4 regions of the Halobacillus naozhouensis genome follow, and region 1 is predicted to be linked to each of the others. Evidence: riboswitches for the same ligand, from Rfam matches in the RefSeq annotation. Region 1 holds a riboswitch; each other region holds the start of a gene.
What was found. Region 1 has a riboswitch for cobalamin ahead of P9989_RS12045 (DUF4430 domain-containing protein). Riboswitches for the same ligand answer to the same signal wherever they lie in the genome.

Region 1 (2,189 bases):
TAAAGTTCCTCAAAGAACGGTTTCACACTTTGAACCTCCCGTTCATTCATATTGTCGTTTATGTACCATGAAAAGTTACACCTACCTATCATAATACCGATCAATTAAAATGAAAACCATAAATGTTCATATAAAAAGAGCTGCTAAAATGCAGCTCTTTTTTTAAACGCTTTATACACTTGTGAGTAAATATTTCTTTTGATAACGAGAAAACAATGTCCCCAATACAGGGGAGAGCACTAGGATAAAAATAACGTTGCTTGCTGCATGATTCAAGTCCATCGGTAATCCTGCCAAATAATAAGCCCAAAATGGCTGTCCCGCAACTCTCATGGTAAGGGAAATAATTAATCCATAAACAACCCCGCTTAAAAAGCCATATATTGACAAAGCCCACACTGGAATGTTTGCCCAGTATTTACCGATTAAACCTGCCCCCATACCGATTATAGACCAGGAGAGAATTTGCCAAATGGTCCAATAACCCATTCCGAGAAAAACGTTAGACAGGAATGTTGTTAAGAAAGCCATAATGACCGCAGCCAGTGGTCCTAACCAAAACCCTGTAATGATAATAATAGCTGTGACAGGCTGGACATTTGGAACATTCGCCATCACCAGGCGTCCTGCAATTGCCATTGAAGCAAGCATTGCAATTAATGTTAATTTATAAGTATTCATGCATCATCATTCCCAGGATTGAAAATCAAACACGATTTCGTCGCCCTGTTTTACTTCGTATTTATTCGCTCCAACCATTGAAGACTCCCCATTTATGGTAAACATCCAGGCCCTTTTCTCTCCTTTACTGGCCGAAATTCCTTTAATCCCCGTAATGAACCCGTCTTTCTCTGCCACCTCAAAGTTATTTTTCATGACTTCCATTAACACAGTTCCTTCTTCAACCGTTACTTTTTTAGTGGCGAGCACTTTTTCGCCTTTGTTCTTGGAAAGTTCGATGTTTAATGTTACTTCCTGCTTTTGCTCCTGGCTTGCTGTGGCTTCTTCTCCTCCACCTTCTGTTTGGCATCCAGCGAGTACAAATGCTGTCATCATTAAAGCCGTGAATAATGCAGACATCTTTCTCATGATTTCAAAACTCCCATTCTATAATTAGATATAATTGCTGCAACGCTATCCGGGAATGGGGATAATCGACAACACAGTCTATAGTGACGGCAGTAGAAAAGCCTGCCCCTTTTATCGAAGGGGCAGGCTTAAGACATACCAGCAAAGCTATGTAAGTAAGTTACATAAAAATAGACCGGATGCCTCAAATGCTCAATCCCCGAAGCTTTGAAACAATTTAAGATCAGGCAGGTCTACTGACTTGTGCTTCATTCTACTAGAGGGCCTTCCCACGAGTAATCGCAGTGGTTTCCCTTGTTCGTCAACACTTACAGTTGCGAGGACAGCTCTGGCCTTTCACCAGATTCCCTTTTATACCAAATTGGTACCTAAGCTACTTATTTATTATATTTGTATCTTACCGTACGGAAAAGGTACTTTCAAGCTATTTATCATTCTGCTCCCCGTCTATTGGCAGAGTAAAAGTGAAGGTTGTTCCTTCATTCACTCTACTATGAACATGAATTGATCCTTTATGAGCCTCAATGATGTTCTTGGCAATAGCGAGTCCCAATCCCGTACCTTTCTTGCTTGTTTCTCTTTTTCTGGATTTATCTGCTTTATAAAACCTTTCAAACACAAAAGGAAGATCTTCCTCAGGTATTCCCAATCCAGAATCTGTGACTTTCACGCCCCATTGCTCAGAGTTTCGTTCAGCTATTACATCCACTGATCCGTGCTCATTTGTATGCCGAATCGCATTGTCTATTAAATTCGTTAAAACTTGTTCGATTCGGTCTGCATCGATATGAATAGTTCTCGGAGCCTCGTTTAAATGAAGCTGGAGATTGATATTCCGTTCATTTGCCAAACCTTGAAACTTACGAATAATTTTTTCAAGAAATGGCCTTACTTCGACTGAGTCCATATAAAGCATCATATGTCCTGCTTCCATTCGAGCGAGGTCGAGCAATTCATTCACTAACCTGCTGATACGAAGAGATTCATCGTGAATAATCTTAGCCAGCTCGTTTTTATCTTCTTTCGTTTCTGCAACATCATCTACAATCGCTTCACTGTATCCTTGTAACATGGAAATCGGAGTTCTTAGTTCATGTGAT
Region 2 (2,189 bases), 760 kb from region 1:
CATAGGGCTTGACCGAGCTGAAGTCCATGATGTACTGGCTGGTGAGCAATTCGGGGAACTTGTTCGTGCGGAAGAAGCAGAAGCAAGGGAAATCGGCGTTCAAGGAGTTCCTTTCTTCGTCATTAACCGTAAGTATGCCATTTCTGGCGCCCAACCTACTGAAGTTTTTGTACAAAACTTACAAAAGATTATGGAAGAAGAACAACAATCCCCTTCTCTCCAAAATTTAACAAATAAAATCCAAGGAGAAGCCTGCACTGACGAAAACTGTGATGTTCCACCAAACAACAGCTAACACCAATTTGTTCCACCTCAGGTCATCCAGAATCTGGATGACCTGAGGTGGAAGTTTCTTTATATTATCGTAAGCTGGCGCGGTTGCGTCGGTATTCTTTTCTGGCAGGTGCTGTTTGGTGCAGCCTTATTTCTTCACTCGTTTCGGGGATAACCTGTGGAACTGGGGTCGGTTTTCCTTCTGAATCTACAGCAACCATCGTAAGAAATGACTCCGTTGTTAACATTTTCTCGCCATTTAATAAATCATCAGCAAATACCTTTACGTACACTTCCATTGAGGACTTCCCCGTTGAGGTGACACACGCTTCAAGTGTCAGCGCATCCCCTACTTTAGCAGAAGATAAGAAATCTACTGAATCAATTGAGGCCGTGACGACCACACAGTTACTATGTTTCATCGCAGTTAATGCAGCAATTTCATCGATATAAGCAAGCACTTTTCCTCCAAAAATCGTATCCAGATGATTGGTGTCTGGAGGCAGAACCAACCGTGTCTGTGTCATTTTTGAAACTTGCACTGGCAAAGCATTATCCATTTCCTTTTCCCCTCTTTCTGATCCATACGCATCTATGTACGCTGATTTTGACAAACCGTAGTAAACCACTTTCGAGCCATACGCAACAAAAAAACACCTTCCTAACGAAGATGTGAATTGTGTGCAGTCAAAATGGATCAGCAAGAAAAAGCTGATATCTCATTACGTAACACCCTCCTATCTCCCGTAGGAAAAAACATGTTCTTCTTTATGGCAGGTCTCCTGGCTAAGAATCAGCAGCTCTTTCTCCTTCCCGTTTCTAGTAGAAACAGTGGAATTTAGAAAGGCCTCCTCCTTACAGTGGCGGGACCGCGTTGGATTTGCACCAATCTTCCCATTTTCAGCTTCAATACGAAGCCACCATAAAGCCTATTCAGTTTTTTCGAGGGCCCTTGCCCTCTTTCTTTACTATTGATTAGAACAGGCCAGTTGTCAATTGATTTATGTATTGGTTATGTCAGAAGGTTTAGAAAAGATAGATCACAAAAAAGTAAAAGCCTAAAGTGGAGTCATCTAGGAGCCTACAATCTTACTATTGACCTTAAAAGGAAAGCGATAGCAAACGTTCCATTTAACCGCGCCATTGTGACCGCCATTTATGTAGATGCCAATGGAAAAGTCACTAAATAAAGGTTTGCAATAACACCCCTGTCCCAGTTCACTAACATGAGGCAGGGGTTGGTTTTTTACATCTATCGTACCCATTTCACGATCATTTTTATAAGGAAATAGCCAACACAAAAGGCTAAAAACCCAAGTACACTTATAGCAGCATCGTTAAACTCCATAGCTCCCCTGCCTGTAATCTTTTGCTGGATTTCCACAGCCAGCACAAAAACGAGAACCATAGATAGGGTGAACAAAAATGAAATAGCCGTAATGCTCCATTTAGCAAGCGCATGAAACAGGATGTCCACGAAGATCAACCCTATGATCCCCAGTATTCCAATAATCCAGAAATGGAGCTCCTTATCAGTTAGATTCCACCCAAATGACTGGGATAATCTTAAAAACAGATCGTGAAACATATTAACAATTTCAGCTAATAGTATAATCATTTCTTTCATAAACCAGCCTCCTTCCCCCTAATCATGGTAGCACACCCAAGCATCCCTCCCCCACCTCAGGTCATCCAATAAATGGATGACCAAATGGATGACCTGAGGTGGGGGTTTTTTCCAATCTTTCACTCATCACTTTTACAAGATTCGCCATTCCAAGTATAATAGATAATTAGTTCAATGCTATTTTACATTAATTGAGGTGGAGTTATGGGACGTAAAGAAATGAAGAAAAGGAAAAGAAAAAAGGGCCGCTGGTGGAAAATTGCCCTTCTCATTATTGTGCTCCTGCTCG
Region 3 (2,189 bases), 1.8 Mb from region 1:
CAGCCAACCGCTCTACCCCTTCAATCAAGCGTGGACCCGCACGTGTAACGAGATCAGAGTGAACATCATAAACCTGTTTCTTCTCGATTGCTGGTACTTGTTCCCAGCCTTCTCTAGAAAGCACTTTTTCCACAGGCTTCTCTGTATAATAGCCATATGTTGTAATGATGACATCTGGCTGTAAGTTAATAATGGCCTCCTCGTTCATTTTCACCCATCCTTGTTGGTTTACAGCCGCATTCTCGGCATTAATCGCCTGGAGCATTTGATTCATGAAAGTACCTGTTCCAGTTGTATAAATCTCCGGTGCCGGAGACACTTCTACAAATACACTTTTAGGATCCTTGATTTCAGAGGCCTTTTCTTTAATCCCTTTAAGTTTCTTTTTCATCCCGGCTACAATACTCTCTGCTTTCTTTTGCTCATCTACCAATTTACCGATTGACTGAATCGTTTCATAAACACCCTTAAAATCAGAGGCGTTCTTAACCACATAAACCGAAATCCCTGCATTGCTGATTTGATCAATCGCTGCCTGAGAGTTATGAGCACTTGAACCGTGGGCAAGAACGAGATCAGGTTTTAATGACAATACTTTTTCGGTATTCATTTGCATCCCGCCAACTTTATTAATCTCCTTGACCTGCTCAGGGTAATTATCATGATCTGATACTCCGACAACCTGTTCTCCTGCGCCAACGGCAAACACAATTTCTGTATTACTTGGAATCAATGAAACAATTCGTTCAGGATCTTCTTCCAGAAAGACCTTATTTCCCGCAGAGTCTTCTACGGTCAGAGGGTAGGTCGTTCCCTCTTGAACTTGAGTCTCGTCCGTTTTAGTGTGATCTTCATTTTTGTTTTCCTCTGGCTGACTTGAGTTCTCATTGCCCGCACAGCCTACTAGCAAACCGACTGTCACCAGTAGCATAAGTATGTAATTCGATAGTCGTTTCAAGTTAATCTCTCCCCCTAAAATGTTTTTGAGCACAAAAAAAACACATCCCGCAATGGAGATGTGTACATGAAAAGATTTTGCAATGCCGCTTAATGGCATAACATGCAGTTACCTTTTCCTCATACACCTCCTATCCGCGTAGGTTATTGGTGAGAAAAACAGGTAGGTCTCCTGGCTTATGATCATTGCTCCCTGCTCCTTCCCATGCTTTTCACACAGTGGAACCGTGCAGGTTGCTCACAAATACAGTGGCGGGACCGCGTTGGAATTGCACCAACTTCCCTTTTAAGTGATGAATAACATCACGCCTGTTTTTTTACGCTTATTCAATTATGTATTATTGTACTAAATATGTTGGAAAAAAGCTCGGGTTTTGGAATTTTTCGTCATATAATAAAAAAATTTTGTTGTCTGCTATCGAAGAGGTGCTCGATCTTGTTGAAAGACCGTCTGGTTCCTCCCCGCTCCTAAACCAGCTGCCACCATAACAACTATAACAGCAATGAAAAGCAGCAATGGAACAGTCACTGATGCCGTAACATCGAGGAGTATGCCAATTAATACCGGTCCCACCGCAGCAAGTGAATACCCAATCGATTGAGACATACCGGATAATGCGGCACTTTGCTGAGCATTGTCCGCACGGAGTCCAAGTAAGGTAAGCGCTAAGCTAATAGAAGAGGCTTGACCAATACCAATCAGCATGACACTCAATGTCAACAGAGGAATACCGCTTCCGAACAAAACTCCTAACAAGCCTGTCGTGTAAAGGCATCCAATCATCCCTATAATTCCTCTTTGATTCTTAAAGCGAGTAGCCAGGACGGGGGTTAGGAAGGTCATTGGAAGACCCGTTAACTGCATGACAGATACCATCCACCCAGCAGTCGATATACTTAGCCCTCTGCCGCTTAGGATTTCAGGCAGCCATGCAATCATGGAATAAAATAAGAAAGATTGTAACCCCATAAAGATTGTCACTTGCCAAGCAATTGGGGAACGCCATATCGGATTTTCCTGCAGTGCTGGCGTTTTAACATCCTCTACTTGGGCTGGTTTGCGAAGTTGAGGCAGCCAAACTATCGCTGCCGGAATAGCTAATAAAACCCAGCATACTAGCGTTTTTTCCCAACCTAAACCGAAATCATTAGCTAAAGGAATGCTCAGCCCGGTACCAATGGCTGAAAAAATAGACATGCAAGTCGTATAAACGGCTGTCACTAAGCCAACC
Region 4 (2,189 bases), 1.9 Mb from region 1:
GACAAAATCTCCCGGGTTTTGCACAGTAATGATTTTCCCAGCCTCTACATACTGTTCCTCTTGTACGGTAGGACTCTGATTTTGCATAATTTCCGTACATAAATTGCTGCAATACACCATCCCTTTATGGCTGTTCGGGTTCATGCGATTGACCTCATCACGGTAAAACATGTACGGAGTGCCTGTCTCCAGCTGGCCGATCATAATTCGCTTCATAATTTCAATCGCGGGTACCGACTCTTTGGACAAATCAGGATGCTCGACACAAGCCCAATATCGATCACGGAACGATCCGCTGCCACGCTGCTCATCGTAATAATCTTCCAGCGAAAATCCCATCACAGAACGAACTTCATGCGGATCAAACAAATACCAATCCTCGCGATTCTCAACGGCTTCCATAAACACATCAGGAATGGAGACTCCCGTAAACAAATCATGCGTTCGCTGCCGCTCATCCCCGTTGTTCAATCGACTGTCGAGAAACGGAAAGATATCCTTATGCCAAACGTCAAGGTACACCGCGACAGCCCCTTGACGCTGACCAAGTTGATCCACACTGACAGCCGTATTATTAAGCTGCTTCATCCATGGAAGCACGCCTGATGAAACACCCTTAAACCCTCGAATATCACTGCCACGGCTGCGAATTTTCCCTAGATAAACACCAATACCTCCGCCGTGCTTACTCAAATTCGCCACATCCGTATTGGTGTCGTAGATCGACTGCAAACTATCATCGACCGTATCAATAAAACAAGAGCTCAACTGGCCATAACGCTTGCCCGCATTTGCTAGAGTAGGTGTGGCTACTGTCATATAGAGGTTACTCAACGCCCAATAGGATTCCTTCACCCACTCTAAACGCTTGGAATGATCCTCCTCTGCCATCAACGTCATCGCGATAATCATGAATCGCTCCTGAGGAAGTTCAAACACTTCACCAGCCTTTGATTTCGCCAAATAACGGTCGCCAAGCGTTTTTAATCCGATATAAGTAAATAAACGATCACGCTCAGGAACAATGGCCGCCTCAAGTTCATCGATTTCCTGTTTCGAATAATAGTTAAATAGACTAGAACTATAAATTTCTTCATCCCTTAATATCTCGATTAAATGATGAAATCCTGCGTAACGCTCGCTCTGCGTACGATTACGAACAGATTCCTCATACATCATCTCGAGCTGAATTCGCGCAGCCAAATACGTCCAGTCCGGCTCCATTTCATTGATTTCAGCTAAACACTCCAAGACCAATGCCTTACCCTGCTCCTTACGCTTCATTTGGTCCAGGTTCATATCAGGAAGCTTGTCCAATAACCGCTGCACATCCAGTGATGGAAAGTTATCCTTCTGCTCTACTAACCAAGCCTTCCAGTCCAATGTAAACACTGCTGTCATACTAACCACTCCTTTTAAATAACTTTTGAAAAAGGTGATGTGAGAGACCCTGATCTGAAGGGGTACGCCACATCACATGAAGTCTGTCTGCATAATTGACCATAAAAAAATCCGCTCATTCAATTGAGCGGATGAAACCATGAAATGAAAGAGGATATTCTAAAAGAGAGTGGAGTCCCCGATTCATTCCATCGCTTCATCTTCTCAATCCCCGAAGAAGTTGAAACTTTCTCGCGTAGGAAGACAGGTCTCCTGACTCACGCCCATTTCTACTACGGTCCCTTCCCGTGCACGTATGCACAGTGGGTTTTTTCCGTTTCGAGAGCGATGACAGTTGCGGGGGCAGTTCCGGATTCGAACCGGATTCCCTATTAAGCCTAGTGGCATCTTCTCCACGCAATACTATATGTAGTGTTTTATTAGTTGGTGTTTAGCTTATATTGTGTTTTAATCATAACGAAGATTGTAGAACTCTGCAACAGTTTTTCATTGATTAGGAATATATTACCTGTTGCAAAGGAATCGAAAAATAATTGTAGAATTACTATTATAGGGAACGGAGCCAAAAGGAGGCAAACACGATGACTTCATTTAACTGGCATCAGGAAGCTGAAAAGCAGTGGGATGATAGAGTAGAGTTTTGGAATGCAAACAGTAAGAATATGTGGGAAGAGGGAAGCAGGAAAACGATTATCCCCTTTTTAAAAAAGCATGTAGGAACAGGAAGTAAAGTAGCCGATCTAGGGTGCGGAGACGGATATGGATCTTATAAACTTGAGAAAGCAGGT

Region 2: linked by a shared signal. The riboswitch ahead of P9989_RS15950 (acyl-CoA thioesterase) and the one ahead of P9989_RS12045 (DUF4430 domain-containing protein) in region 1 are both predicted to bind cobalamin.
Region 3: linked by a shared signal. The riboswitch ahead of P9989_RS20785 (ABC transporter substrate-binding protein) and the one ahead of P9989_RS12045 (DUF4430 domain-containing protein) in region 1 are both predicted to bind cobalamin.
Region 4: linked by a shared signal. The riboswitch ahead of P9989_RS01935 (ribonucleoside-diphosphate reductase subunit alpha) and the one ahead of P9989_RS12045 (DUF4430 domain-containing protein) in region 1 are both predicted to bind cobalamin.

What each region holds. Positions count from the first base shown of each region.
Region 1 covers NZ_CP121671.1:2,290,519-2,292,707, forward strand. Annotated here, with positions in the region: gene sigX (RNA polymerase sigma factor SigX) at 1-50, opposite strand, end outside; gene P9989_RS12040 (ECF transporter S component) at 172-681, opposite strand; gene P9989_RS12045 (DUF4430 domain-containing protein) at 688-1,089, opposite strand; cobalamin riboswitch at 1,299-1,476, opposite strand; gene P9989_RS12050 (ATP-binding protein) at 1,514-2,189, opposite strand, start outside.
Region 2 covers NZ_CP121671.1:3,046,130-3,048,318, forward strand. Annotated here, with positions in the region: gene P9989_RS15945 (DsbA family oxidoreductase) at 1-295, shown strand, start outside; gene P9989_RS15950 (acyl-CoA thioesterase) at 360-833, opposite strand; cobalamin riboswitch at 1,029-1,213, opposite strand; gene P9989_RS15955 (hypothetical protein) at 1,526-1,900, opposite strand; gene P9989_RS15960 (LCP family glycopolymer transferase) at 2,105-2,189, shown strand, end outside.
Region 3 covers NZ_CP121671.1:4,080,522-4,082,710, forward strand. Annotated here, with positions in the region: gene P9989_RS20785 (ABC transporter substrate-binding protein) at 1-958, opposite strand, end outside; cobalamin riboswitch at 1,103-1,285, opposite strand; gene P9989_RS20790 (CynX/NimT family MFS transporter) at 1,373-2,189, opposite strand, start outside.
Region 4 covers NZ_CP121671.1:343,884-346,072, forward strand. Annotated here, with positions in the region: gene P9989_RS01935 (ribonucleoside-diphosphate reductase subunit alpha) at 1-1,401, opposite strand, end outside; cobalamin riboswitch at 1,628-1,807, opposite strand; gene P9989_RS01940 (class I SAM-dependent methyltransferase) at 1,983-2,189, shown strand, end outside.